Regions from separate parts of the Leifsonia sp. GW821-FHT13C05 genome, predicted to be linked through region 1. Evidence: predicted binding sites of a transcription regulator. Region 1 holds the regulator's gene; the other holds the start of a gene.
The links. The regulator LexA, encoded in region 1, represses DNA repair genes until DNA is damaged. The targets are predictions, from matches to a motif close to TCGAACANNTGTTCGA.

Region 1 (14,863 bases):
TGCTGCACGAGACCTCGCGCCTCGTCGCCGGCGCCGTCCCGTTCTCGGTGTTCGCCGCGTCCGCGGTGTCGCAGATCGTGTTCGCCCGGCTGTCGTCCCGCGCCCAGCTGGTGCTGGCCATCCCGCTGGTGGTGCTCGGCCTCGCCGGTCTCGCGGTGGGTGTGCTGGTCGCCGGGCTCTGGCTGTTCGTGGCGAGCGGCGTGGTCGCGGGCGCGGGCGTCGGCCTGCTGTTCCGCTCCTCCATCGCGGTCGCGGCGTCGCTGTCGTCCCCGGATCACCGCGGCGAGGTGCTCGCGGCAATCTTCCTCATCGCGTACGTCGGCCTCGCGGTGCCCGTGCTGCTGGTGGGGGTGGCGCTGATCGTGTGGCCGGTGGTGCCGGTGCTGGTGGTGTTCGTGATCGTGGTGGGTGTGCTGTCGCTCGCCGGCGGCCTGCGGATGCTGCGCCGCTGAGCGGGGCGGGGTGGGTGGGGGCGGCTCGCGTCAGTCGGCGGCGCGCAGCTGCACGCGCAGCGAGTCCACGCGGGTCGCGATCACGTCGTCGGCGGCCCAGCGCTGAGCGAGTCGGCCGAGGACCGCATCCAGTTCCTCCCTGGTCAGCCCGGCGGAGAGCGTGAGGCGCACGACCAGTTCTTCCCCAGCCAGCCGGGCGCCGGGGTCGCCGGCGATCAGCTCGATGTCGTGCACGCCGAGCTCCGACCCGATGGATGCGGTGAACGCCGTGAACACCTCCGGGTCGCGGTCGCTCGGCAGCCAGGGGCGGCTCTGCGCGATCGCCCACAGCGCTGAGCGCCGCAACACGAACTCGGTCTCCGAGGTCGGGTCGAGCACGACCAGCTCGGTGTCCTCCGCGGCGGCGGCGAGCGCGACGCGCATCCCGTCGGCCGGCACGGGACGCGCATCCCTGTTCCAGGTCTGCATCGCGGTCACCGAGGAGAACACGGGCAGCACGGTGCGTCCGTCCGGACCGGCGACGGTCACGATGGCGAGTTCCTGGGTCTTGTCGATCAGCAGCCCGTCGTCGGTGGTGTCGCTCTCGCCGAGCCGCGCCATCAGCGGGATCAGCAACCGCGACGCGCGCACGGCATCCACGACGGCCTCCGCACCCACTTCGCCGGCGCGGAACGCCGCCAGGGCGCCGAGCAGTGCGGGAGGGGCGCTGCCGTCGTCGTCGCCGAACGCGTTGTCGTCGAACTCCCGGCCCTCCCACGGCTGGCCCGCCGAGTCCGCCAGACGACCGGCGTCGGCCGCCAGCTGCGCCGCGAACCCGCTCAGCCGCGCGGCGCCCTTCGCGCTCGGGCCCGTGGATGCGTGGTCGTCGCCCGACCCGTCGCCCGGCTCAGTTCCCTGCGACATCCAGCGCCTCGGGCAGCGTGAACGCGCCGGCGTAGAGGGCCTTGCCGACGATCGCGCCTTCGAGGCCGCGCGGAACCAGTTCGCGCAGGGCAGCGATGTCGTCGAGGTTGGAGATGCCGCCGGACGCCACCACCGGGCGTGCCGTGCGGTCCATCACCTCGCGCAGCAGGTCGAGGTTGGGGCCGCGGAGGGTGCCGTCCTTGGTGACGTCGGTGACGACGTAGCGGGCGCATCCCGCGTCTTCTAGGCGGTCGAGGACCTGCCACAGGTCGCCGCCGTCGCGGGTCCAGCCACGGGCCGCGAGGGTGGTGCCGCGCACGTCGAGGCCGACCGCGATGGCCTCGCCGTACTGCCCGATCACGTTCGCCGCCCACTCGGGGTTCTCGAGCGCCGCCGTGCCGAGGTTGATGCGCTTCGCGCCGATCTCGAGCGCCGACTCCAGGGAGGCGTCGTCGCGGATGCCGCCGGAGAGTTCCACGTTCACGCCGCGGACCTGCTTGATGACCTTCTTCAGGATGGCGTGGTTGTCGCCCCGGCCGAACGCCGCATCCAGGTCGACCAGGTGGATCCACTCCGCGCCCTCGTCCGCCCACTCGGCTGCCGCGTCGACCGGGTCGCCGTAGCTCGTCTCCGAGCCTGCCTCGCCCTGGGTCAGGCGCACCGCTTTGCCGTCGGCCACGTCGACCGCCGGCAGCAGGACGAGCCGGGGGGTGTTGTTGAATTCGCTCATGATCTTCCTCGGTTGGGTCCGCGCGTCCGCGCGGGCTCGGGGTGTTGCCTGTCGGCTTAGAGGGTGCCGATCCAGTTGCGCAGTAGCTGAATGCCCGCGCGTCCGGACTTCTCCGGGTGGAACTGGGTCGCACTCAGCGGCCCGTTCTCGACGGCCGCGATGAACGGCTGGCCGTGGGTGGCCCAGGTGACACGCGGCTTCGGGAACGGCGGGACCACATCCAGGGTCCAGTCCTGCGCGGCGTATGAGTGGACAAAGTAGAACCGTTCGTCGTGCAGCCCGTCGAACAGCGCGGAGTTCTCCGGAGCGTCGACCGTGTTCCAGCCCATGTGCGGCACCACGTCGGCCTTCAGCAGGTCGACGGTGCCAGGCCATTCGCCGAGCCCCTCGGTTTCGAGACCGTGCTCGACGCCGTGCTCGAACAGCACCTGCATGCCGACGCAGATGCCGAGGACCGGCCGTCCGCCGGCGAGGCGCTTGTCGACGACCTCGTCGCCGTGGGATGCGCGTAGCGCGTCGATGACGGCGGCGAACGCACCGACACCGGGGACGAGCAGCCCGTCCGCCTCCTGGGCGCGCTTGCGATTGCCCGTCAGCTCGACGTTCGCACCGGCCTCTTCGAGCGCCTTGACGGCCGAGTGGACGTTGCCCGTCCCGTAGTCGAAGACGACGACATCGGGTTTCGTCACAGCGCCCCCTTGGTGGAGGGGATGCCGGTGATCAGCGGGTCGAGCGCCTTGGCCTGGCGGAACGCGCGGGCGAACGCCTTGAACTCGGCCTCCGCGATGTGGTGCGGGTCGCGGCCTCCGACGACGGTGATGTGCGTGGTGATGGCGGCGTTGAACGAGATGGCCTCGAAGACGTGGCGCACCATCGACCCGGTGAAGTGACCGCCGATGAGGTGGAACTCGAACCCGGCGGGCTCGCCGGTGTGCACGAGGTACGGCCGTCCGGAGATGTCGACGACCGCCTGCACCAGCGCCTCATCGAGCGGGACGAGGGCGTCGCCGTACCGGGAGATGCCGCGCTTGTCGCCGAGCGCCTGCTTGATGGCCTGACCGAGGACGATGCCGATGTCTTCGACGGTGTGGTGCACGTCGATGTCGGTGTCACCGCTCGCGCGGACCCGGAGGTCGGTGAGCGAGTGCTTCGCGAACGCCGTCAGCAGGTGGTCGTAGAACGGCACGGACGTCTCGATGTCCGTAGCGCCCGTGCCGTCGAGGTCGATGCTCAGCTCGATGCTGGACTCGCTGGTCTCCCGCTGCAGGGTGGCGATGCGATTCGTCATGACAGCGAGTTTACCGGGGCGCCCGGACGCCGGAGCGCCGCGAGAGCGTCGAGGAAAGCGGTGGTCTCCTCCTCGGTGCCTGCTGTAACGCGCAGGTGGTTCGGGATGCCGACATCCCGGATGAGCACCCCGCGTTCGAGCAGCGCTTCGAACGTCGCGTGCGGGTCGGCGACGCCGCCGAACAGCACGAAGTTGCTGCCGCTGCGGTGCGGCTGGTAGCCGAGCCGGGCGAGCTCGGTGACGAGCCGGTCGCGCTGGGTGCGGATCTCGCCGACCATCGCCAGCATCTCGGCGGAGTGGGCGAGCGCCGCGACGGCGGCGGCCTGGGTCAGCGCGGAGAGGTGGTACGGCAGGCGAACGAGGCGGAGTGCATCCACCACGGCAGGATCGGCGGCGAGGTACCCGACGCGCGCACCGGCGAACGCGAACGCCTTGCTCATGGTGCGCGAGATCAGCAGCCGCGGACGCCCCGGCAGCAGGCTCAGCGCCGTCTGTTCGCCGTCGGGCATGAACTCGGCGTACGCCTCGTCCACGATCACGATGCCGCGCGCGGCGTCGTATGCGGCCTCGATCGTCGCGAGAGACAGCGGCGTGCCGGTCGGATTGTTCGGCGAGCACAGGATCACGATGTCCGGGTCTTCCCGCCGGATCTGCTCGGCCGCGGTTTCGGCGGAGAGCTCGAACTCGTCGTCGCGGGCGGCGGCGATCCAGCCGGTGCCTGTTCCGGATGCGAGGAGCGGGTACATGGAGTACGTCGGGGAGAACCCGAGCAGGGTGCGGCCCGGTCCACCGAACGCCTGCAGGATGTGCTGCAGCACCTCGTTGGACCCGTTCGCCGCCCAGATGTTCTCGGCGGTGAGCCCGTGCCCGAGGTACCGCGCGAAGCTCTCGCGCAGCTCGGTGAACTCCCGGTCGGGGTAGCGGTTGACGCTCCCGATCGCGGCGGAGATGCGGGCGACGATGTCGGCGGCGACGTCTGCCGGCACCGGATGCGTGTTCTCGTTCACGTTCAACGCCACGGGAACGACCTTCTGGGGCGCTCCGTACGGGGTCTTCCCCCGCAGGTCATCACGAATCGGCAGATCGGAAAGAGAGGTCACCCATCAATGCTAGTCACGCCGCGAGCCGTGTGACGCCGGGCTGCACAGCGCCGCTGCCCCTACTTCGCGTACTGGGACGGGATCGCGAGCTGCTGCCCGGGCGAAACCACCGCGGTGTCGAGCTGGTTCAGGGAGACGATGCTGGCGATCACGTCGCGGGGGTCGGCACTCGGCGCGACCTTCTCGGCGATGCTCCACAGGGACTGGCCCGACTCGACCGTGACGTACTGGAAGCGCACGTGGGCCTGGTCGCCGGAGGCGAGGGCTCCCCCGCCGTTGAGGGCGAAGACCAGGGCCCCGACGATGAGCGGGACGGAGGCGAGCGTGGTGAGGACCGCGCGCCCACGGCGCGTGAGACGCAGGCGCGTGCGAGCGCCGGCGGGCGTCTGGAACTGCGACGACGACATCGTGACCGTTGCTGTGCTCATGCTGTTGACCTCCTAAGATTCCGCACCCGGTGCTTGGCCGGCAGGCCGGATGCGAAGCTGTGTTCCGAATATATCTTCGAATGTTCGAAACCACAACTGTGATTCAGTGGCGAAAACATCCGGGCGATTTCGAGACACGCTCGAACACATGTTTGTTTTAGCCCTGCATCGTGGATACAGTTTCGATTGTCTGGACTTCACTCAACCAGGCACCACCGACATTCGGGCCGGCCGGATGCGCAGACGGGTCACGAAAGGGACGACCGTGGCGAACGACAACCAGGGAGCACGCGAGCGCGGAGGCACGCGCAGACGTAAGAACCTGAGCGACAAGCAGCTGGCCATCCTCGACGTCATCCAGCGCTCGGTGAGCCAGCGCGGCTATCCGCCGAGCATGCGCGAGATCGGAGACGCCGTCGGCCTCTCCTCCCTGTCGAGCGTCACGCACCAGCTCAACCAGCTCGAATTGAGCGGATACCTGCGCCGCGACCCCAACCGGCCGCGCGCGCTCGAGATCCTGATCGACCTGCCCTCCAACTCGTCCGAGTCCGTCGACTACGAGAACCAGACGCCCGTGGGCGACGCCGCGATGGTGCCTCTGGTCGGCCGCATCGCCGCCGGTGTCCCGATCACCGCCGAGCAGCAGGTGGAAGAGGTCTTCCCTCTCCCCCGCCAGCTGGTCGGCAACGGCGAGCTCTTCATGCTGAAGGTCGTCGGGGAGTCGATGATCGACGCGGCCATCTGCGACGGCGACTGGGTGGTCGTCCGCACCCAGAAGACGGCGGAGAACGGCGACATCGTCGCGGCCATGCTCGACGACGAGGCAACGGTCAAGGTCTTCCGCCAGCGCGACGGCCACACCTGGCTGCTCCCCCGCAACTCCAACTTCGAACCCATCCTGGGCGACTACGCCGAAGTCCTCGGCAAAGTCGTCGCCGTCCTCCGCGCCGTCTGACCCACCCCCAAACAATCGAGTCCGAAGTTGTTCACCCTCGCCACCGGCGTGGCGCGTGAATAACTTCGGACTCGATTGTTTTTGCGAGGCGAGGCGGGACGAGCGGGGCGCGCGGTCAGGCCCAGCCGAGTTCCTGGAGGCGGGCGTCGTCGAGGCCGAAGTAGTGGCCGATCTCGTGGACGAGGGTGATCCGCACCCGGGCGCGCAGCGCATCCATGGTCGACACGCTCGCGGCGAGATTGTTGCGGTACAGGGTGATCCGGTCGGGCAACTCGCCGAAACCGTACACGCCGCGCCTGGTCAGTGGATGCCCGCTGTACAGCCCGTAAAGGCGCGGCCTCGCGCCGGGAGGCTGGTCCTCGATCAGGATCGCGACGTTCTCCAGCGGCTCGACCATGTCGGCCGGAAGCGCATCGAAGACCTCTCCCACCAGTGCCTCGAACGCGTCAGCGCCAATCTCCACCATTCCCCCATCCTCGCCCCGCACGCGACAGAGCCCGGGTTTTTCGCCGCAGACGAACAGACTGCGGCGAAAACCCCGGGCTCAGAAGCGAACGTGCTACACGGGAGTCGGCGCCGAGGCGGAGGCGCGCACGGCACGCGTCGCCTCGATGATGTTGCGCAGCGACGCAACGGTCTCGTCGTAGCCGCGCGTCTTCAGCCCGCAGTCCGGGTTCACCCACAGCTGCCGCCCGGGGATCGCCCCGAGCGCCGTCTCCAGCAGCTCGGTCACCTCGGCCACCGACGGCACGCGCGGCGAGTGGATGTCGTACACCCCCGGGCCGATGCCGTGCTCGAACCCGGAGCTCTGGATGTCGTGCACGACCTCCATGCGCGACCGGGCCGCCTCGATGCTGGTGACGTCCGCATCCAGGTTGCGGATCGCGTCGATGACCACGCCGAACTCCGAGTAGCAGAGGTGCGTGTGGATCTGCGTCTCGTCGCGCACGCCGGAGGTCGCGAGCCGGAACGATCCGACCGACCAGTCCAGGTAGGAGGCGTGGTCGGACTTCTTCAGCGGCAGCAGTTCGCGCAGGGCAGGCTCGTCCACCTGCACCACCCGGATGCCCGCGGCCTCCAGGTCGGAGATCTCGTCGCGGAGCGCCAGCGCCACCTGCCGCGCCGTCTCGCCGAGCGGCTGGTCGTCGCGCACGAACGACCAGGCGAGGATCGTCACCGGCCCGGTCAGCATGCCCTTGACCGGCTTGGGCGTGAGGCTCTGCGTGTACGTCGACCACTCCACCGTGATCGGCTTCGGCCGCGACACGTCGCCCCAGAGGATGGAGGGGCGCGTACAGCGCGAGCCGTACGACTGCACCCAGCCGTTCTGCGTCACCGCGAACCCGTCCAGGTTCTCGGCGAAGTACTGCACCATGTCGTTGCGCTCGGGCTCGCCGTGCACGATGACGTCGATGCCGATCTCCTCCTGCAGGTCGACGACGCGCTTGATCTCGTCGCGCATCCTGCCCAGGTATTCGGCCTCGGTGATGAGTCCCTTGGCGAACTGCGCACGCGAGCGGCGGATGTCGCCCGTCTGCGGGAACGACCCGATGGTGGTCGTCGGCAGGAACGGCAACCCGAGGGCGGCATCCTGGGCGGCCAGCCGGTCGGCGTACTCTCCGCGGGCGAAGTCGGCCTCCGTCAGCGCCTCCTCGCGCTCGCGCACGGCCGGCACGCGCACGCCCGGCGCCGACGCTCGGTCCGCCAGGGCGGCGGAGGCGGCGCTCAGCTCCTCCCGGATGGCCTCGTGGCCGTCCACCAGCCCGCGCGCCAGCGTGGCGACCTGCGCGACCTTCTGGTCGGCGAAGGCGAGCCAGCTCTTCAGCTGGTCGGACAGCTCCGGCTCGTCGTCCACGTCGTGCGGAACGTGCTGCAGCGAGGTGGAGGTCGAGACGGCGACGTCCGGGCTCAGCGACAGCAGCTCGGTGAGGGTGCCGAACGCGGCTTCCAGGTCTCCGCGCCAGATGTTGTGCCCGTCGACCACCCCGCCGACGACGGTCTTGGCCGACAGCCCGGATGCGGTCGCAGCGTCGAGCCCGCGCGGAACGGCCCCGCGCACCAGGTCGAGCGAGATCGCCTCGACCGGGGAGGTGGCGAGCACCGGGAGCGCGTCGTCGAGGCTGCCGTACGGCGCTGCCACGAACAGGGCGGGACGGCCCGGCACCGCGCCGAGCGTGTCGTACGCAGTCGCCAGGGCGGCGAGCACCGCATCCCGCGGCTCGTCGATGGACTCGCTCACGAGCGCGGGCTCGTCGAGCTGCACCCACGGTGCACCGGCAGCGGCGAGGCGCGACAGCAGCTCGGCGTAGACCGGCAGCAGGTCGCCGAGGCGCGACAGCGGACGGAAGCCCTCAGGCGCCTCGTCGCTCGCCTTGCTGAGCAGCAGGAAGGTCACCGGCCCGACGATCGCCGGACGCGTGACGAAGCCCGCGGCCTTCGCCTCCTCGAACTCGCGCACGATGCGGTCGGACGCGAGCCGGAACTCGGTCTCCGGCCCGATCTCCGGCACGAGGTAGTGGTAGTTGGAGTCGAACCACTTGGTCATCTCCAGCGGCGCGTTCTCGCCCTCTCCGCGGGCGATCGTGAAGTATCCGGCGAGGTCGACGGACCCGTCGGCGTCCGCGAGCGCGGCGAACCGGGACGGGATGGCGCCGACGGTGACCGCGGCGTCGAGCACCTGGTCGTAGTAGCTGAAGCTCTCCGGAATGGATGCGTCATCGAGGCCGAGGCCGAGCGCGGCGAGCCGGTCCCTGGTGGCGGCGCGGAGGTCTGCGGCCGTGGCTTCGAGTTCGTCGGCGGTGATCGTTCCCGCCCAGAAGCTCTCGACGGCCTTCTTGAGCTCGCGGCGGCGCCCGATGCGCGGGTAGCCGATGATCGTCCCCGTGGGGAACGGGATGCGGGGAGTGGTGTCGGTCATGCTGGTTCCCTTTCGGTGGTGCTGGCGTCGGTGGTCGTGGTGGTCGTCGTGGTCTGCTGCACAGGCGCGGCGGCCCCGAGCAGCCCCACCCGCTCCAGCACCGACAGCACCGCCTCGTGCTGGTTGAACGTGTACAGGTGGATGCCCGGAGCGCCCCCGTCGAGCAGCTTCTGCGCGAAGTCGGTCGCCCAGGCGATCCCGATCTCCCGCTGCCCCTCCTCCGTCGGCTCGACCTCCAGCTGGATCGCGAGCTCGCTCGGCAGGTCCTCCCCGCTCAGCTCGAGCATCCGCGTGAGCCTGGCCGGACTGGTGACCGGCATGATGCCGGGCAGGATCGGGAAGAGCACTCCGGCATCCCGGGCCTTCTGCGCGAAGCCGAGGTAGTCCTCCGGGTGGAAGAACAGCTGGGTGATGCCGAGGTTCGCGCCCGCCGCCTGCTTGGCGAGGAGGGTGTCGATGTCCTGGCTGACGCCGTGCGACGTCGGGTGGCCGTTCGGGAACGCCGCGACCGCGATCTGCACGTGCTCGCGGTGCGACAGCACGGTGCTCGCCGGCAGGCCGGGCACGGGCAGCTCGCCGTACGGCACGCGCTCCGCCTGCACCCGGTGGATGAGCTGCACCAGCTCAGCGGAGCTGTGCAGGTCGCCGAGGCCGGTCTCCCCCGGCGCCAGGTCGGCGGGCGGGTCGCCGCGCACCGCGAGGAACCGCCGGATGCCCGCATCCAGGAACTCCCGGATGAGCTGGGCCGCCTCCGCGTGCGACGAGCCGACGCAGGTGAGGTGCGCCATCGGGCTCACGTCGGTGTGGTCGAGGATGTAGCGCAGCACGTCGAGCGACGACGACCGGGACGACCCGTTCGCGCCGTACGTGACGGAGATGAAGTCCGGATGCGCGGCCGCGAGCTTCTGGATCGTCGCGGGCAGCGCCTCGGCGGCGCGCGCATTCCGCGGCGGGTACAGCTCGAAGGAGAACCGCGCGTCCGTACAGCTCATGGCGTCCTCTGGTGTCGGTGGTGTGACGCTGAACCCCGCCCGGGGCCGCGCCCGCCTCGGTCAAGGTGGGACCCCGCCGCCCGGCGGAAGCCGGTCGGTGAGGTGGTTCGCGGGCGGGTGCCGGGCTCGGCTGTCGCACCACCGAGCGGGTGCCCGCTGCGGTTGAATGGCAATCTACAACCCTTTGGTCCCGGTGTCGCCGTTCTGTGTCATCGTGTGACGATCGAGGGCTCCGGAAACACAGAAGCCGGGACAGGATGACCCTGTCCCGGCTTCGTGATGCGTCCCGACGTCAGGCGGTCTGCTCCACGGCGAACGCCTCGAACACCGACAGGTATTCGGGCATCACCTTGGCCTTGACCCTGGTGCCGTCTTCCACGTAGTCCGTGGAGATGACGCGCCCGCGCTCGTGCAGCGCCGAGATGAGGTCGCCGCGGTCGTACGGGACGACCAGGTCGACCTCGACGGAGCGATCGGGCAGCAGGCGCGCGATGGCGGCGAGGATCTCGTCGATCCCCTCACCCGTGCGCGCCGAGGCGAAGATCGCGCCCGGCTCGAGTCCGCCCAGCACCAGCCTGTCGTCCGGCGAGACCAGGTCGGACTTGTTGAAGACCACGATCTCCGGCAGCTCGCGCGCTCCCACCTCGCCGATCACATCCCGCACCGTCGCCAGCTGACTGGCGGGGTCTGGATGCGAGCCGTCCACCACGTGGACGATCACGTCGGACTCCGCCACCTCTTCCAGCGTGGAGCGGAACGCCTCGACCAGCTGGTGCGGCAGGTTGCGCACGAAGCCGACGGTGTCGGCCAGCGTGTACAGGCGGCCGTCGGCGGTCACCGACTTGCGCACGGTCGCATCCAGTGTCGCGAACAGCGCGTTCTCGACGAGCACGCCCGCCTTGGTGATGCGGTTGAGCAGGCTCGACTTGCCCGCGTTGGTGTATCCGGCGATGGCCACCGACGGCACCGAGTTGCGGTTGCGGTTCGCCCGCTTCGCCTCGCGCGCCGGCTTGAACCCGGCGATCTGCTTGCGCAGCTTGGCCATCCTGGTGTGGATGCGGCGACGGTCCAGCTCGATCTTCGTCTCACCAGGACCACGCGACCCCATACCGGCGCCTGCGCCGCCCACCTGGCCACCGGCCTGGCGGGACATCGACTCACCCCAGCCGCGCAGACGCGGCAGCAGGTATTCGAGCTGTGCGAGCTCGACCTGCGCCTTGCCCTCCCGGCTCTTGGCGTGCTGGCTGAAGATGTCGAGGATCACGGCCGTGCGGTCGATCACCTTCACCTTCACCACGTCTTCGAGCGCGCGCCGCTGGCTCGGGGCCAGCTCGGTGTCCGCGATGACCGTGTCTGCGCCGAGCGCAGCGACGATCCCGGCGAGTTCCTGCGCCTTGCCCTTGCCGAGGTAGGTGCTGGGGTCGGGATGCGGCCTCCGCTGCAGCAGACCGTCGAGCACCACGGCGCCCGCGGTCTCCGCCAGGGCGGCCATCTCCCTGATCGAGTTCTCCGCATCCTGCAACGTGCCCTGCGAGTACACGCCGATGAGGACGACGTTCTCGAGCCGCAGCTGCCGGTATTCGACCTCTGTGACGTCTTCGAGCTCGGTGGACAGCCCGGCGACGCGGCGCAGCGCTGCGCGCTCCTCGCGGTCGAACTGGTCGCCGTCGTGCCCGGCATCGTCGGTGTGCTCGGTCTGCAGCGCCTGCGCGCCGCCGCCGAACAGCGTCATTCCTGCACGGCTCTCCGCACTGGCGAGGACGCGGGCGACGACGTCGTCGTCGCGCGTGTCGTCCGTGACCTGATCCGTGCTCACATGTTCATTCATCTGAAAATCCTGCATCTGGGTTAACCCTAGTTTGTTAGCGTCCTGTACGGTCCTCTTATGGCCAGCGGAGATCACTACTTTTCCCCGGCGCCCGAGAGTGAACTGAAGCTCCGCCCGATCACGGTCCGTCTCGCTGGACAGACCTACGAGTTGACGACGGCGAACGGAATCTTCAGCCCCGAGCGCGTTGACACGGGTACGCGAGTGCTCCTCGACCATGTCCCCTCCGCGCCGCCCGGCGGTCAGCTGTTAGACCTCGGATGCGGCTGGGGGCCTGTGGCTCTCACACTTGCTCTCGAATCCCCTCACGCGACCGTCTGGGCCGTCGATGTCAATACCCGAGCGTTGGACGTGGTGCGCAGGAACGCGCAGAAGCTCGGACTCACCAATGTAAACACATCCACGCCGGATGATGTTCCCGATGATGTATTTTTTACGACGATCTGGTCGAATCCACCCATCCGGGTGGGCAAGAACGAGCTGCACAACCTGCTGGAGCGCTGGCTTCCGCGTCTCGAGCCCGGCTCGGATGCGTGGCTCGTCGTGCAGCGCAACCTCGGCTCCGACTCGCTGCACCGCTGGATGCAGGCCACCTTCCCCGACCTGACCACCACCCGCGCGGCCACCTCCAAGGGCTACCGCGTCCTCCGCGCCCGCCGTTCCGCCGACTGACGCGCCGCGCCGCGACCCCTCCGGCTCTGAGTGCGGGTCAGGCGAGGTCGAGCGTGCCGGTGTAGACGAGTTCGGCCGGACCGGAGAGGGCGACGTGCTCGCCGTCCTCCGTCGCGAACATGCGCACACCCACTGTGCCGCCGGGAACATCCACGCGCCACTGGTTGGGCGCACCCTGGCCGGCCCAGTAGCGCACGGCCAGCGCCGCAGCAGCCGCACCGGTGCCGCAGGACAGCGTCTCGCCGCTCCCGCGCTCGTGCACGCGCATCCGGATGCGTCCGACGCCGTCGACCACGAGCGGCTCGTGCGGCACGACGAACTCCACGTTCGCGCCGTCGACGGGCTCCGGCTCGATGTGCGGGATGTAGCTGAGGTCGGCGGCTTCCAGCTCGGATTCGTCGGCCACGGCGACCACGACGTGCGGGTTGCCCACGTCGATCCCGAGCCCCGGCCGCGCCACCGGAAGCTCTTTCGCCCGCACCAGCGGCTCTCCGCCGTCGAGCGCCCAGCGGCCGAGATCCACCTGGAACCCGGTGAGGTTGCGCTGCACATCGCGCACGCCGGAGCGGGTGCCGATCGCAAGCGTGTCTCCGTCGGCGAGTTCGACGAGCCCGGAGGCGATCAGGTAGCGCACGTACACCCGGATGCCGTTGCCACACATCTCCGCTGGCGACCCGTCGGCGTTGTAGTAGTCCATGAACCACTCGGCGCCGTCGTCCTCCGCCAGCGCTTCCGCGCCCTCCGGCAGGTGCTTCGACCGCACGGCGCGGATGATCCCGTCCGCGCCGATCCCGAAGTGCCTGTCGCAGATCTCGGCGATCTGCGTGGGGGTGAGGTCCACCTGGCCGTCCGGGTCGGAGAACAGCACGAAGTCGTTTCCCGTGCCCTGACCTTTGGTGAAGTGGAGGGTTGTCGCCATGCTCACAGCCTACCGAGCGCCGCGGCGGTCAGATTCTCGTCGTCGTAGTCCAGCCAGTGGATGCGCGGGTACCGCTTGAACCAGCTGACCTGCCGCCGCGCATACCGCCGGGTGAGCTGCTGCGTCTGGGCGATGGCCTCGGCGCGGGTGAGTTCGCCGCGCAGTTCCGCGAGCGCCTGGGCGTACCCGATGGCGCGACTCGCGGTGACGCCGCGTTCCAGCCCGAACGGGATGAGGGCCTCCACCTCGTCGAGGAGCCCTGCCTCCCACATCCGCTCGACGCGCGCATCCAGTCGCGCGGTGAGTTGGTCGCGCGGGGCGGCGAGCCCGATGATCGTCGACGGCCGCCACGGCACGGGCTCTTCGGGCAGGGAGGCGCTGACGGGCTCGCCGGTGAGCGCGACGACCTCCAGAGCGCGCACCAGCCTCCGCCCGTTGCTCGGACCGATGTTCGCCGCAGCGGCGGGGTCGGCGTCGAGCAGGCGGCGGTACAGCATCCCGGGCCCGTGGGCGACGAGCTCGGCTTCGAGCTGCGCGCGCAACTCGGGGTCGGTGCCGGGGAACCGGAAGTCGTAGATGACGCTCGACACGTACAGCCCGGACCCGCCGACGAGGATGGGCACGTTGCCGCGATCCAGGATGCCGGTGATGGTCGCGCGCGCTTCCGGCTGGTAGCGGGCGACGGTGGCCTCGTCGGTGACGTCGAGCACGTCGAACAGGTGGTGCGGGATGCCCCGCCACTCCCCCTGCCCGATCTTCGCGGTGCCGATGTCCATGCCCCGGTAGAGCTGCATGGCGTCAGCGTTGACGATCTCCGCCCCGCGCCCGTCGGCCAGCAGCCGCTCCGCCAGCGCGAGCGAGAGGTCGGTCTTGCCTGTGCCGGTCGGCCCCACGATGGCGACGATGGGAGTGGTTGCGGAAGGTGAGGCGCTCGACGTCGGTGCGGTGTTCGGTGCGGGCGCGGACACGGCGGCCGCGGTCAGCGAAGGCGTCGCCACGCCGTCGGCGGACGGCACCGGCGGCTCCGCGGCGGGCGCGGTCAGCGCAGGCCGTCCGTCGGGTCGTAGATGGGCATCGTGCCGACGCCGGGCGAGGTGAGCGGCTCGCCGACGCGGAGGGTGGGGAGGCCGAGCGAGACGCGGCCCTTTCCGCCGGAGGCGACGCCGTCGGCGTGCGTCGGGACCGCGCAGGACTCCGCTTCCGCCCTGTCCCACGCGTCGCCGGCCCTGGTGCGCCGGATGGCGAGGGGTGCTCCGTCGGCCGCGTCGGCGATCAGATAGAAGGGCGCCGCCTGGGTGACCGTCACCGTGACCACGTCGCCGGGCCGCGGGACCGGCGAGCCGGCGGGGACCTCGAAGTGCACGAGGCGGCTGTCGTGGGCGCGCCCGCTGAGGCGGTGGGTGTCGGCGTCTTTGCGGCCCTCGCCGTTGGCGACGAGCAGCTCGACCTGACGGCCGATCACCTTCTGGTTCTCTTCGAGCGAGATCCGCTCCTGCAGCGCGGTCAGCCGCTCGTACCGATCTTGCACGACCGCCTTGGGAACCTGGTCGGCCATCGTCGCCGCGGGGGTGCCGGGACGGATCGAGTACTGGAACGTGAACGCGGAGGCAAAACGTGCCGCCTCGACGACGCGCATCGTCTCGACGAAGTCTTCCTCGGTCTCGCCGGGGAAGCCGACG
Region 2 (14,863 bases), 320 kb from region 1:
GGCCTCCGTGGCTTCCTCCCGGCGTCGCTCATCGAGCTCCGCCGCGTGCGCGACCTCACGCCGTACCTCGGCCAGGAGATCGAGGCGAAGATCCTCGAGCTCGACAAGAACCGCAACAACGTGGTCCTGTCGCGCCGTGCCCTGCTCGAGCAGACCCAGTCCGAGAGCCGCACTACGTTCCTGAACAACCTGCACAAGGGTCAGGTCCGCAAGGGTGTCGTGTCGTCGATCGTCAACTTCGGTGCGTTCGTCGACCTGGGCGGCGTCGACGGTCTCGTCCACGTCTCCGAGCTCTCCTGGAAGCACATCGAGCACGCCTCCGAGGTCGTCGAGGTCGGTCAGGAAGTCACCGTCGAGATCCTCGAGGTCGACCTGGACCGCGAGCGCGTCTCGCTGTCGCTCAAGGCGACGCAGGAGGACCCGTGGCAGGTCTTCGCCCGCACCCACGCGATCGGTCAGGTCGCACCGGGCAAGGTCACCAAGCTGGTTCCGTTCGGTGCGTTCGTGCGCGTCGCAGACGGCATCGAGGGCCTCGTGCACATCTCGGAGCTGTCGGGCAAGCACGTCGAGCTCGCCGAGCAGGTCGTTTCGGTCGGCGACGAGGTCTTCGTCAAGGTCATCGACATCGACCTCGAGCGTCGTCGCATCTCCCTCTCGCTGAAGCAGGCGAACGAGGGCGTCGACCCCGAGGGCACCGAGTTCGACCCGGCGCTGTACGGAATGCTCACGGAGTACGACGACCAGGGCAACTACAAGTACCCTGAGGGCTTCGACCCCGAGACGAACGAGTGGAAGGAAGGCTTCGAGGCCCAGCGCGAGAAGTGGGAGCAGGACTACGCTGCAGCCCAGGCTCGCTGGGAGGCCCACAAGAAGCAGGTCGCCAAGGGTCTCGAAGAGGCCGCAGCCGAGGGCACCGCGTCCACCGGCGGTTCGACCTTCACCTCCGAGTCCACCTCGGGCGGAACGCTGGCCGACGACGAGTCGCTCGCCGCTCTGCGCGAGAAGCTCAGCTCGAACTCCTAAGCGGTTCATCCGGAACGGCCGGTCCCTCACGGGGCCGGCCGTTCCGGCGTTAACGCGAGCGAGCCGGCGGCGGCAGGACGCGGTTAGCATGGTCTGGTGCAGCTGATCGGACTCACCGGCGGGATCGCCTCCGGCAAATCGACCATCGCCCGCCGCCTCGCCGAACACGGGGCCGTCGTCGTCGACGCCGATCGCATCGCGAGGGAGGTGGTCGAGCCCGGCTCCCCGGCGCTCGCGCAGATCGCCGAGACGTTCGGGCCGCAGGTGATCCGCGAGGACGGCAGCCTCGACCGGCCGGCGCTCGGCGCGATCATCTTCGCCGACGAGGATGCGCGGCTGCGGTTGAACGCGATCACCCACCCCGCAGTGCTCGCCCTGTCCACCGAGCGTTTCCGTGCGGCGGGGGAGGCCGATCCGGATGCCGTCGTCGTCTACGACGTGCCCCTGCTGGTCGAGTCGGCCAACGAGTACCCGTTCGATCTGATCGTGGTGGCGCACGCGTCCGCGGACACGCGCATCCGGAGGCTGGTGGAGCTGCGGGGGACGGACGAGGCGGAGGCACGGCGCAGGGTCGGCTCGCAGGCGACCGACGAGGAGCGTCTGGCGGTCGCCGACGTGGTGATCGACACCGACGGCACCCTGGAGCAGACGCTCGCGCAGACCGACGCGCTGTGGGACAGGCTGCGCGGCTGACAGCCGTTCCGCTCAGAGCGCACACCGCCAGGAATGTCGGCGGTCCTTCCTAGACTGGACATATGCAACCCACGCGCGCCGTCCGTCCCTTCGAGGTCGTCAGCGAATACCAGCCGAGCGGTGACCAGCCGCAGGCCATCGCCGAACTCGCCGGTCGCATCAACGCCGGCGAGACCGACGTCGTGCTGCTCGGCGCGACGGGAACAGGCAAGTCGGCCACCACGGCCTGGCTGATCGAGCAGGTGCAGCGTCCGACGCTCGTGCTCGCCCACAACAAGACCCTCGCCGCCCAGCTGGCCAACGAGTTCCGCGAGCTCATGCCCAACAACGCGGTCGAATACTTCGTCTCCTACTACGACTACTACCAGCCGGAGGCGTACGTCCCGCAGACGGACACCTTCATCGAGAAAGACTCCTCGATCAACGCGGAGGTCGAGCGGCTGCGGCACTCCACCACCAACTCGCTGCTCAGCCGTCGCGATGTGGTCGTGGTCTCCACCGTGTCCTGCATCTACGGCCTCGGCGCCGCGGAGGAATACCTCGAGGCGATGGTGGCCCTGCAGGTGGGGGAGAACGTCGGCCGTGACAAGCTCATCCGTCGTTTCGTCGGCATGCAGTACGAGCGCAACGACATCGACTTCTCGCGTGGCAAGTTCCGCGTGCGCGGCGACACCATCGAGATCATCCCGGTCTACGAGGAGAACGCGGTGCGCATCGAGCTCTTCGGCGACGAGATCGAGGCCATCTACACACTGCACCCGCTCACCGGCGAGATCATCTCCAAGGTCGACGCGATCTCGATCTTCCCCGCGACGCACTACGCGGCCAGCCCCGCCACGATGCAGCGCGCCATCGGCACCATCCAGACCGAGCTGCACGACCGGCTGGTCGAGCTGGAGCGCGAGGGCAAGCTGCTCGAAGCGCAGCGACTCAGGATGCGCACCCAGTTCGACATCGAGATGATGGAGCAGATCGGCTTCTGCTCCGGCATCGAGAACTACTCGCGCCACATCGACGGCCGTCAGCCGGGCGAGGCGCCGAACTGTCTGCTCGACTACTTCCCAGACGACTTCCTCGTCGTCATCGACGAGTCGCACGTCACGGTGCCGCAGATCGGCGCGATGTACGAGGGCGACTCCTCGCGCAAGCGCACGCTGGTCGAGCACGGGTTCCGCCTGCCGAGCGCGCTCGACAACCGCCCGCTCAAGTGGAACGAGTTCAAAGACCGCGTCGGCCAGACGGTCTACCTGTCCGCCACGCCCGGCCGCTACGAGATGGGCATCGCCGACGGCGTCGTCGAGCAGATCATCCGCCCGACCGGCCTGGTCGACCCGGAGATCGTCGTGAAGCCCACCAAGGGCCAGATCGACGACCTGCTCGAAGAGATCCGGCTGCGGGTCGAGCGCGACGAGCGCGTCCTGGTCACCACGCTGACCAAGAAGATGGCGGAGGAGCTCACCGACTTCCTCGCCGAGGCGGGCGTGAAGGTCCGCTACCTGCACTCCGACGTCGACACCCTCCGCCGGGTCGAGCTCCTCACCGAGCTGCGCGCGGGCGTCTACGACGTGCTCGTCGGCATCAACCTGCTGCGTGAGGGTCTCGACCTGCCCGAGGTGTCTCTCGTGGCGATCCTGGATGCGGACAAGGAAGGCTTCCTGCGGTCGTCGACCTCGCTCATCCAGACCATCGGCCGCGCGGCGCGCAACGTCTCCGGCCAGGTCCACATGTACGCGGACGTGCTGACCGACTCGATGAAGAACGCCATCGAGGAGACCACGCGCCGCCGCGAGCGGCAGGTCGAGTACAACAGGGTCAACGGCATCGACCCGCAGCCGCTGCGCAAGCGCATCGCCGACATCACCGACGTGCTCGCTCGCGAGGGCGCAGACACGGCAGCGATGCTGGCCGGCCGCGAGGCGAAGAAGAAGAGCCCGACGCCCAACCTCCGCAAGGGCGGCATCGCCGCGCAGGGCGCGAACGAGCTCGAGGCTCTCATCGCCGACCTCAACGGCCAGATGCTCGCCGCCGCCGGAGAACTGAAGTTCGAGCTGGCCGCGCGCCTCCGCGACGAACTCGGCGACCTCAAGCGCGACCTCCGCCAGATGGAGAAGGCCGGCCACCTGGGCTGAGCGGGCCTCGCCTGTCCATCGGGCGACCGGTATACGGTGGCAGGGTGAGCGCGATGACGACGGCGGGGCGATGAAGCGTCATCGGATGCTGCTCGCCTGCTCGGCGCTCGCCCTCATCGCCGTGGTCGCGCTGGCCGTGCAGGGCGCCCCGGTATTCTCCGGGATGCGCTGGATCCCTCCCGCGGAATCCCAGCCCCCGCTCCCGCAGAACCTCACCGGCCCCACCGCCTCCGGGTCTCCGGCTCCGCGCGAGCTGCAGCACGTCACCCGGTTCGACATCTCCTGGTTCGTGGTCGCCGCCGCCGTGATCGTGCTCGTCATCGTCGCAGCCCTCATCTGGCGAGCGGTCCGTCGCCGTCTCACCCTCCCGGAACGGGATGCATTGCCGCTCCTCCCCGACGCCCTCGGCGACGCGGCACCCGAGGATGTGCCCACCCCGGAACCCGTCCAGGTCCGCCGCGGCCTCGACCTGGCCTACGACCGCCTGACCGAACCGCGCGAACCCCGAGACGCCATCGAACGCGCCTGGCTCGGACTCGAAGAGGCGGCCACCGACTCCGGGATGCGCAGACTCCCCGCCGAGACCCCCGGCGAGTTCACCACCCGCGTGGTCGTCCGCGTTGCCACCGACCGGGCTGCCGCGACCACGCTCCTCGACCTCTACCTGCTCGCGCGTTTCAGCGCGGCACCGGTCACGGCCGACGAGGTCGCCCGCGCCCGCTCCGCAGTGGATGCGCTCCGCGCGTCCTGGACCATGGCGCCCCGCAGCGCGGCAGGAGGCCCGCGGTGACCGGGGACGAGCGCGCCGCCGCCGAGCACCTCGCGCCCGCGCGCGCCCCGAGCAGGCGTCTCCTGTTCTCTGCCGGTTTCCGCTGGCGCATCGCCGGGTGCATCCTGCTCGCGGCAGTCGCTGGCTTCGTCGCCTGGTTCTTCGGCCTCGACCCCGAGCACTCCATCGGTCTGGCTGCGATCATCCTCGCCGCCGGTGCCTGCGCGACGGTTCTTGGAGAGCAGGCAGGAGTCGACTGGCTTCCCGACCCCGTGCTCCCGCGCGACGGCGCCCGCCGCGACGTGTCCCAGCTCGGCTGGGCGCTGCACACCCGCGGCGGGGGAGTCGCGCCCGAGGCTGTCCGCCGCCTCCGCTCCGTCACGGCCAGCACCCTCGAACTCCACGGCCTCGACCTCGACAACCCCGCAGACGCCCCCGAGATCGCCCGCCTCCTCGGCCCCGACACGGTCCGCCTCCTCCGCCGCGGCACCGCCGAGTCCCCGAAACCCGCCACCTTCGAGGCGATCGTCACCTCCCTCGCCCGCCTCGCCGAAACACTCATCGGCCCCGTCGACCCCGACAGCGACAGCGACGGCCACGACCACCACAGGGTCGGCAGAGCCGAGCCACACGCAGCATCCACCGCATCCACCGCCCCCACCCCGCCCCAGGAGCCGCACCCATGACCGCCGCCACCCCCGACCTGCCCGCCGCCTCCCGCGACCTCCCCGCCGCACGTCCCGCTGCGCTCCCCGTCGCCGAGATCGCCCGGCTGAGCGGCGACATCCTCGACCGTGTCGGCAGCGTCGTCGTCGGGATGCGCCCGGCGCTCGAACTGGCGCTGGCGACCATCCTCGCCGGCGGTCACGTGCTGTTCGAAGACGTCCCCGGCCTCGGCAAAACGCTCGCCGCGCGCAGTATCGCGTCGGCCATCGGTCTCGACTTCCGGCGCCTGCAGTGCACCCCCGACCTGCTCCCCGCCGACATCACCGGCTCATTCGTCTATGCACCTGCGTCGGCCGAGTTCGTCTTCCGCCCGGGGCCGATCTTCACCGGCCTGTTCCTCGCCGACGAGATCAACCGCACCTCGCCGAAGACCCAGTCCGCGCTGCTGGAGGCGATGGCCGAAGGTCAGGTCACCGTCGAGGGCCAGAGCTTCCCGCTGCCGGAGCCCTTCCATGTGGTCGCCACCTCCAACCCCATCGAGTTCGAGGGCACGTACGCGTTGCCGGAGGCGCAGCTCGACCGGTTCATGGTGCGGCTGAGCGTCGGCTACCCGGATGCGCAGGGCGAGAGCCGCGTGCTGCTCGCGCGGGTGAGCAGGCGCAAGGAGGTCGCGACGGTCGAGCCGGTGATCGACGCCGCCACCCTCCGTGCCATGCAGGACGGCGTCGAGCTGGTCGACGTCGACGAGGACATCGCGGCATACTGCGTCGCCCTCGCCGCGGCCACGCGCCGTCACCGGTCGGTGGAGGTGGGCGCGTCGCCGCGCGGTTCGCAGGGGCTGCTGCTCGTCGCGCGCGCTCGCGCCGTGATGGCCGGACGCGATTTCGTGATCCCCGACGACGTCAAAGCCGTCGCGGTCCCCGTCCTCGCGCACCGCCTCTCGCTCACCGTCCAGGCCTGGACGAGCGGCGTGCAGGCCTCCCAGGTGGTCACCGAGGTGGTCAACTCGGTGCCCGGTCCTCCGTCGGTCGGAGCAGCACGGGATGCGGCCCGCGCGACTGTCCCGGATGCGGGGCTCCCCGGGTGACCGCCGAGGAGCCGGGCCGCCCACCGCAAGCCCCGGCGACCACCGCATCCACCCCGTGGGACCTCAGCCCGGCCGTCGTCGCCGCGCTGGTCGTCGCGCTCGTCTGCCTCGGCGCCGGTTTCATCGCGAGCAGGGTCGAGCTGGCCCTGGTCGGTGTCCCGTTGCTCATCGCGGCGGCCTACGGCTGGGACCGTCGCCCCGGCGACCGCATCCCGCTCGCGTTCTCGGCGTCCGTCGAGCCCGCACGCGACGGGTCCACTGGCCGCTCCCCAGCGGCTCCTGCTTCCTCCACCAGCCCGTCGATCCCCACGACCGAGACCACCGCGCCCACCCGCACCACCCAAGGCGCCATCGTCCGCGCCATCGGCTCCGTCACCACCCCCACCTCCAACGCCCCCACCGGCATCGACGCCGTCGGGGTCCGCATCGCGCTCCCGAACCGGGCGCCGCTGGACACGGTCCTCACCCCGCGCGCGGCTACACGCATCCCGGCCGACATCGTCGTCGTACACTCCGGACCGCAGCGGCTGCTGCGGCTGACCGCCCGCGTCATCGGCGCAGACGCGTCGTTCGTCGGCGACACCGCGGCGGCGCCCGCGCTCGACCGGGTGGTGCGTCCGCGGATCGTGCCGGTGCGGAGCCTGCCGCTTCCCGCCCGGCTGATCGGGCTGACCGGGCCGCACCCGTCCGCGCGGCCGGGAGACGGGGGCGAGTTCCGGGATGTCGACCGGTTCCAGCCGGGGGACAGGCTGCGCCGCATCGACTGGAAGGCGACCGCCCGGCGGGCGCAGAGCGCCGGTGAGCTGTTCGTCCGCCGCACGATGGCCACCTCCGACGCCGCCGTCCAGTTCGTGATCGACAGCAGGGACGATCTCACCGGGAGGGTCGCGGACTGGGCGGCCATGCATCCACTGCCCGGCGTCTCGTCGCAGGATCTCGCGCGGGAGGCGGTCGTCTCGCTGGCCGGAGCGTACGTCGCGGCGGGGGACAGGGTCGGCTTCGACGACCTGGCGGACCCTGCCCGCGCCATCCCTCCCCGGGCGGGCGCCAGGCACCTGCACCGGGTGTCGCGCGCCGTCGAGCTCACCGGCCCGCGCGGCGCGGCCACCGAGCGGGTGCGCGCGCCGATCCTCGCCCCCGGCGCCCTCGTCTATGTGATGTCGACGTTCCTCGATGAGCAGCCGCTGCGCCTCGCGCTCGTCTGGCGGGCCGCCGGGCACCGGGTGATCGCCGTGGACGTGCTGCCCGCCAGGCTCACGCGCGACCTTCCCCCGAGGGAGCGGCTGGCGCTGAAAGTCGTCGAGGTCGAGCGCGCCCTACGTTTCCGCCGGCTGGCGGCGGCGGGCATCGACGTGCTCGCCTGGCAGGACAGCGACGACAACGGAGCCGAATCCGGCACACGGGATGCGCGCCTCCGCGAGCTGAGCAGGCCGAGGAGGTCCCGGTGAGCGGCGCAAACGCCACAGAACCCGTGCTCGGCGCCACCGTTCCCGGGTGGAGCGTTCGTGCCCTGTTCGGCGCGATCGCCCTCGCGCTCTGCCTGACCGTGGCAGACTCCGGATTCTGGCTGGCCGTGTCGCTCGCCCTCACCGCGGCGGCCGTCGCCGTTCCGCGCTGGCTGACGGCGTGGTTCCTCATCGGGGCGCTCGCGTTCACCGTGCTGCTGCATCCGCAGTCCGTCGGCGAGTGGCGGGTGTATGCGCTGATCGCCGGGGCGCACGCTCTGCACCTGACGGCATCGTGGATGCTCGTGGTGCCGCCGCTCGCCCGGCTGCAGCCCGCCGTGCTGCTGTCGTCGCTGCTGCGGTTCGTGATCGTCCAGGTGCCCGTGCAGCTCGCCGCAGTCGGGCTGCTCGCGCTCACGACGAGTGCCGGGGGCGGTGCGACGGTGTGGCCGGCGGTGCTCACCGGAGTCGCGGTCGTGGCGCTCTTCCTCGTCGCGGTGCCTCTGTTGCTGCGCCGTCCGCACCGTCCGGCGGGGCAGCAGGACGATCCCCGGTAGCAATGTCGGTGGTCCGGCATAGACTCGGCGGCGAGCGGTGACAGGCCTGTCGATGAACCGGTACAATCGAACATATCTTCGATCTGTGCCGGCGTGCGATCTGCGCTGGGCGAACACAGCCGACCTGGGGCGACGAGTAGCGGAGAATTGATCGAGTGACTGAAATTGATCGGGTGGTTATGGGCAAGGTGACGGGTTCACACCTCAGCGTGCGAGGAGCGCGGGTGCACAACCTGCACAACGTCGACCTCGAGATCCCGAGGGACTCGCTCGTGGTCTTCACCGGGCTGTCCGGTTCCGGCAAGTCGTCGCTCGCCTTCGACACGATCTTCGCCGAGGGGCAGCGCCGATACGTCGAGTCGCTGTCGGCGTACGCCAGGCAGTTCCTCGGGCAGGTCGACCGACCGGATGTCGACTTCATCGAGGGCCTGAGCCCCGCCGTGTCGATCGACCAGAAGTCCACCAACCGCAACCCGCGGTCCACGGTCGGAACGATCACCGAGATCTACGACTACATGCGTCTGCTCTGGGCGCGCATCGGCGTCCCGCACTGCCCCGTCTGCGGCGAGCCCATCCAGCGCCAGACCGTGCAGCAGATCGCGGACCAGCTGATGGAGCTCGAAGCGGGCAGGCGCTACCAGGTGGTCAGCCCCGTCGTCTCGCAGAAGAAGGGCGAGTTCGTCGACCTCTTCAAGGAGCTCGCGGCATCCGGATACTCGCGCGCCATCGTCGACGGCCAGCAGATCCAGCTCAGCGAGCCGCCGACGCTCAAGAAGCAGTACAAGCACGACATCTCGGTGGTCGTCGACCGTCTGGTCGCCGGGCCGGACATCCTGAGCCGCCTCACCGACTCCCTGGAGACCGCGCTGCGGCTCACCGACGGGCTGGTCCAGGTCAACTTCGTCGACGGAGAGGGCCCGGATGCGTGGCGCACCTTCAGCGAGAAGCTGTCCTGTCCCAACAACCACCCCATCCAGCTCACCGAGATCGAGCCGCGAACCTTCTCGTTCAACGCGCCGTTCGGCGCCTGCCCGGAGTGCTCCGGCCTCGGCACGCGCATGGCGGTGGATGAAGACCTGCTGCTCGGCGACGAAGACCTCAGCATCGCCGACGGCGTCATCGTGCCGTGGACCACGCAGGGCAAGGGGCTGTTCCAGTACTACGAGAAGCTGCTCGACGGGCTGGCCCGCGACCTCAAGTTCTCGCTGAAGACGCCGTGGAAGAAGCTCCCGGACGAGGTGCGCAACGCGGTCATGCGCGGCGACAACTTCGAGGTCAAGGTCAAGTGGAAGAACCGCTACGGCCGTGAGATGAGCTACACCTCGGGCTTCGAGGGCGTCGTGCCGTACATCGAGCGCCAATACCTGCAGGCCGAGACCGACACGCAGCGTGCGCGCTGGGCGGAGTACCTCCGCGAGGTGCCGTGCTCCGTGTGCGGCGGCAAGCGGCTGAAGCCCGAAGTCCTCGCCGTCCTCGTGCACGGCGCGAGCATCGCCGACGCGTCCGAGCTGAGCTTGAGCGATGCCCGGGTGTTCATGGACAAGCTGCACCTCACCGAGCGCGAGGAGAAGATCGCCGCCCAGGTGCTGCGCGAGATCAAGCTGCGTCTCGACTTCCTCATCCAGGTCGGGCTCAACTACCTCGACCTGTCGCGCGCAGCCGCCACTCTGTCGGGTGGCGAGGCCCAGCGCATCCGGTTGGCGACGCAGATCGGCTCTGGGCTCACCGGCGTGCTCTATGTGCTCGACGAGCCGAGCATCGGCCTGCACCAGCGCGACAACCGCCGTCTGATCGACACCCTCGTCGCACTGCGCGACCTGGGGAACACGCTGATCGTGGTCGAGCACGACGAAGACACCATCCGCACCGCCGACTGGGTGGTCGACATCGGACCGGGCGCCGGCGTCAACGGCGGTCACGTCGTGCACTCGGGCTCGTACGACGAGCTGCTGGAGAACAGGGATTCGCTCACCGGCGACTACCTCTCCGGCCGCAAGGAGATCGAGATCCCGGCCAAGCGTCGCAAGATCGACAAGAAGCGCATGATCTCCGTGGTCGGCGCCGAGGCCAACAACCTCAAGAAGGTCACGGTCGACTTCCCGCTCGGCACGTTCGTCGCCGTCACGGGCGTGAGCGGGTCCGGCAAGTCGTCGCTGGTCAACGACATCCTGTATCGGGTGCTGGCCAACAAGCTCAACGGCGCACGCAAGCTGCCGGGCAAGCACAAGGCCGTCACCGGGCTTGAGAACCTCGACAAGGTCGTGCACGTCGACCAGGCGCCGATCGGACGCACGCCGCGCTCCAACCCGGCGACGTACACCGGCGTCTTCGACCGCATCCGCACGCTGTTCTCCGAGACGATGGAGGCGAAGTCGCGCGGCTACCTGCCCGGCCGGTTCAGCTTCAACGTCAAGGGCGGGCGCTGCGAGGCGTGCTCCGGAGACGGCACGATCAAGATCGAGATGAACTTCCTGCCCGACGTCTACGTGGCGTGCGAGGTGTGCGGGGGAGCGCGGTACAACCGCGACACCCTGTCCGTGCACTACAAGGGCAAGAACATCGCCGAGGTGCTCGACATGCCGATCAGCGAGGCCGCGGAGTTCTTCCGGCCGATCTCGGCGATCCACCGCTTCCTGCAGACCCTCGTGGATGTGGGTCTCGGCTACGTCAGGCTCGGCCAGAGCGCCACGACGCTCTCCGGCGGCGAGGCGCAGCGCGTCAAGCTCGCCACCGAGCTGCAGCGCCGCTCCAACGGGCGCAGCGTGTACGTTCTCGACGAGCCGACCACCGGTCTGCACTTCGAAGACGTCCGCAAGCTCCTTCTGGTGCTGAACGGGCTGCTCGACAAGGGCAACACCGTGATCGTCATCGAGCACAACCTCGACGTGATCAAGTCCGCGGACTGGATCATCGACATGGGGCCGGAGGGCGGAGCAGGCGGCGGAGAAGTCATCGCGACCGGAACGCCGGAGCGCGTGGCGGAAACGCCGGGCAGCCACACCGGATACTTCCTCAAGGAGATCCTCCAGGGCGAGAGCGCCCGGGGCGCCGCGTAGGCCGGGCGCGTGGCAGACACCGTCAGCTACCGGCCGAAAGCCGGTGAGATCCCGACCCAGCCCGGGGTGTACCGGTTCCGCGACGCCAACAGGCGCGTGCTCTACGTCGGCAAGGCCAAGAACCTGCGGGCGCGGCTGAGCAACTACTTCCAGCCGCTCCGCAGCCTGCACGAGCGCACCAGGCGCATGGTGACCACCGCGGCGTCGGTGGAGTGGACGGTCGTGGCGACCGAGTTCGAGGCGCTGCAGCTCGAATACACCTGGATCAAGGAGTTCAACCCGCCGTTCAACGTGCAGTTCCGGGACGACAAGTCGTACCCGTACCTGGCGGTGACACTGGGGGACCGCATCCCGCGGGTGATGGTCACGCGCAACCGTGGCGTGAAGGACGCGCGGTACTTCGGGCCGTACACGAAGGTCTGGGCGATCAGGGACACGGTCGACCTGATGCTCAAGGCGTTCCCGATGCGCAGCTGCTCCGACGGCGTCTACCGCAGGGCGGAGCTCACCGGGCGTCCGTGCCTGCTCGGCGATATCGGCAAGTGCGCAGCTCCCTGCGTCGGGCGGATCAGCCCGGAGGATCATCGCGAGCTGGCCGAGGACTTCGTCTCGTTCATGGCGGGCAACGACACCAAGTACATCCGGGTGATGACCGAGCGGATGAAGCAGGCCGCGAGCACGCAGGACTACGAGGCCGCCGCCCGCCACCGTGACGCGATCCAGGCTCTCGAAGCGGCGATGGGCAAGAGCGCCGTCGTGCTTCCCGACAACGTGGACGCCGACGTGTTCGGTATCGCGCACGACGAGTTGGCCGCCGCCGTGCAGCAGTTCATCGTGCGCGGAGGCCGCATCCGGGGTGTGCGCAGCTGGGTGGTCGACAAGGAGCTCGACGTCGAACTCGGCGACCTCGTCGAGACCGTGGTGCAGAACGCGTACGAGGGATCGGATGCTCCGCCGCGCGAGATCCTCGTGCCGGAGCTGCCGGACGACGCCATCGAACTCGAGCAGTGGCTCACGGCCCGCCGCCACGAGATCGGCGACCCGGGAGCACCGCGCGGACGCCTCACCGGACGGGTCGAGCTGCGGGTGGCGCAGCGCGGAGACAAGGCGGCGCTCGCCCAGACCGTCGAGATGAACGCCAAGAACGCTCTCGTGCTCTACAAGACGAGGCGCAGCTCCGACTTCGTGGCCAGGTCCAAGGCGCTCAACGACATCCAGGATGCGCTCGGCATGCCGGATGCTCCCCTCCGGATGGAGTGCTACGACGTCTCGCACCTCAGCGGCACCAACATCGTGGCCTCGATGGTCGTGTTCGAGGACGGGCTGCCGAGGAAGGACCAGTACCGGCGGTTCAGCATCCCGGAGTCGACGGACGACACCGAGTCGATCTACCAGGTGATCACGCGCAGGCTGGCGTACCTGAAGAACCCGGAGGCGGAGTTCGCCGAGCCGGGGGCGGAGGGCGCGCAGACGGGTGCTGCTCGCGCCGCCGGCGTTCAGACCGACGACGCCGGCGACGATCCAGAGATCGACATCGACGCCGAGCTCGCGGAGGCGGCGGAAAAGCGGCGCAAGAAGTTCGCGTACCCGCCCAACCTGCTCATCGTCGACGGCGGCCAGCCCCAGGTGGCTGCGGCCAGGCGCGCGCTGGAGGAGTCCGGCGTGCAGGGCATCCAACTGGTCGGCATCGCCAAGCGTCTCGAGGAGATCTGGCTGCCGGACTCCGACTTCCCGGTGATCCTGCCGCGCAACAGCGACGCGCTGTTCCTCATCCAGCGCATCCGCGACGAGGCGCACCGGTTCGCCATCACGTACCAGCGCGCCAAGCGCAAGCGCGACATCGGCTCGGTGCTCGGCGAGATCCCCGGCCTCGGCCCGTCCAGGGTCAAGGAGCTGCTGAAGCATTTCGGCTCCGTGGCGCAGCTCAGGAAGGCGACTCCGGACGAGATCGCCGCCGTGCGCGGCGTCGGACCGACCCTGGCGTCCGCCATCCATGAACGACTCGCCAGTCGCTAGGCTTGGGGGACACCTTTCGAGCGGAGGACAAGGCTGATGAGCACCGACACCGAGCAGCAGGAAGTGCTGATCGTGACCGGGATGTCGGGAGCAGGGAGGTCGACGGTCGCCAACGCGCTCGAAGACCTCGACTGGTACGTCGTCGACAACCTTCCCCCGCAGATGCTCCGGCCGCTGATCGAGCTGGCCAATCGGGCTGAGTCCGGTCTGCCGCGCATCGCCGCGGTGGTGGATGTGCGCGGCCGCAACTTCTTCGTCGACCTGCGCGACCTCATCCAGAGCCTGCGCGAGGGCACCAAGGTGCGCGTGCTGTTCCTCGAAGCGACGGACGCGGTACTGGTGCGGCGGTTCGAGCAGGTGCGGAGACCCCATCCGCTGCAGGGCGACGGCACGATCCTCGACGGCATCACCGCGGAGCGCACGCGGTTGCGCGAGATCCGCGAGGCGAGCGACATCATCGTCGACACCTCCGACCTGAACATCCACCAGCTCGCCACGAACATCACGGAGACCTTCGCCGCGGAGAACACAGCGGGTGTGCAGGTGACGCTGATGAGTTTCGGATTCAAGTACGGCCTGCCGGCCGACGCCGACCTGGTGACGGATGCGCGCTTCCTGCCCAACCCCTTCTGGAACCCGGAACTGCGCCCCTTCACGGGGCTCGACGCCGTCGTGCGCGACTTCGTCCTCGAACAGCGCGGCGCCGCGGAATTCATCGACGCGTACGTCAGTGCTCTGCGCCCGATCCTCGACGGTTACCAGCGTGAGAACAAACGGCACGCCACGATCGCGGTAGGCTGCACGGGGGGAAAACACCGGTCCGTGGCGATTGCGGAAGAGCTCGCTACCCGGTTGAAAGAGATCCCTGGGCTCGCGGTGAACACAAAACACCGCGACCTCGGCCGTGAATGAAGCCGGCCACAGCCTCCACGGCCCCACGACAGGCCGTTCGAACAGAAAAGGAACCCGATTGGCTCTCACCGCCGACGTCAAAGACGAACTCACGAAGGTCGAGGTCAGCAAGACCACCGTCCGGGCAGCCGAACTCGCGACCATCCTGCGGTTCTCGGGTGGCCTGCACCTGATCAGCGGCCGCATCGCGGTCGAGAGCGAGCTGGACACTCCGGAACTCGCCCGCCGCGTCCGTAAAGACCTCGCGGAGCTGTACGGCGTCCGCAGCGAGGTCTCCGTCATCTCCGCGTCCGGTCTGCGGCGCACCAGCCAGTACCTCGTCCGCGTGCTCGACGGCGGAGAGACCCTCGCCCGCCAGACGGGACTGCTGGATGCGCGCCGCCGCCCGATCCGCGGCCTCCCGAACCGTCTCACCACGGGTTCCCGCGAGGAGCTCGCCGCCGTCTGGCGCGGTGCGTTCCTCGCCAGCGGATCCCTCACCGACCCCGGTCGCTCTGCCGCGCTGGAGAT

Region 2: uvrA (excinuclease ABC subunit UvrA) is a predicted target of LexA. The motif match lies at 8,436-8,451, and genes of this name have one in related genera.

The regions. Positions count from the first base shown of each region.
Region 1 covers NZ_JBXAPT010000001.1:118,969-133,831, reverse strand. The annotation lists gene AC1ROC_RS00615 (MFS transporter) at 1-452, shown strand, start outside; gene AC1ROC_RS00610 (SseB family protein) at 483-1,355, opposite strand; gene priA (bifunctional 1-(5-phosphoribosyl)-5-((5-phosphoribosylamino)methylideneamino)imidazole-4-carboxamide isomerase/phosphoribosylanthranilate isomerase PriA) at 1,339-2,085, opposite strand; gene hisH (imidazole glycerol phosphate synthase subunit HisH) at 2,142-2,774, opposite strand; gene hisB (imidazoleglycerol-phosphate dehydratase HisB) at 2,771-3,373, opposite strand; gene AC1ROC_RS00590 (histidinol-phosphate transaminase) at 3,370-4,473, opposite strand; gene AC1ROC_RS00585 (LysM peptidoglycan-binding domain-containing protein) at 4,533-4,901, opposite strand; gene lexA (transcriptional repressor LexA) at 5,137-5,856, shown strand; gene AC1ROC_RS00575 (metallopeptidase family protein) at 5,972-6,322, opposite strand; gene metE (5-methyltetrahydropteroyltriglutamate--homocysteine S-methyltransferase) at 6,416-8,773, opposite strand; gene AC1ROC_RS00565 (methylenetetrahydrofolate reductase) at 8,770-9,765, opposite strand; gene hflX (GTPase HflX) at 10,058-11,593, opposite strand; gene AC1ROC_RS00555 (class I SAM-dependent methyltransferase) at 11,651-12,265, shown strand; gene dapF (diaminopimelate epimerase) at 12,303-13,184, opposite strand; gene miaA (tRNA (adenosine(37)-N6)-dimethylallyltransferase MiaA) at 13,187-14,089, opposite strand; gene miaB (tRNA (N6-isopentenyl adenosine(37)-C2)-methylthiotransferase MiaB) at 14,224-14,863, opposite strand, start outside.
Region 2 covers NZ_JBXAPT010000001.1:438,558-453,420, forward strand. The annotation lists gene rpsA (30S ribosomal protein S1) at 1-1,023, shown strand, start outside; gene coaE (dephospho-CoA kinase) at 1,120-1,716, shown strand; gene uvrB (excinuclease ABC subunit UvrB) at 1,779-3,845, shown strand; gene AC1ROC_RS02090 (DUF4129 domain-containing protein) at 3,916-4,635, shown strand; gene AC1ROC_RS02095 (hypothetical protein) at 4,632-5,300, shown strand; gene AC1ROC_RS02100 (AAA family ATPase) at 5,297-6,367, shown strand; gene AC1ROC_RS02105 (DUF58 domain-containing protein) at 6,364-7,815, shown strand; gene AC1ROC_RS02110 (hypothetical protein) at 7,812-8,369, shown strand; gene uvrA (excinuclease ABC subunit UvrA) at 8,549-11,425, shown strand; gene uvrC (excinuclease ABC subunit UvrC) at 11,435-13,441, shown strand; gene rapZ (RNase adapter RapZ) at 13,478-14,353, shown strand; gene whiA (DNA-binding protein WhiA) at 14,412-14,863, shown strand, end outside.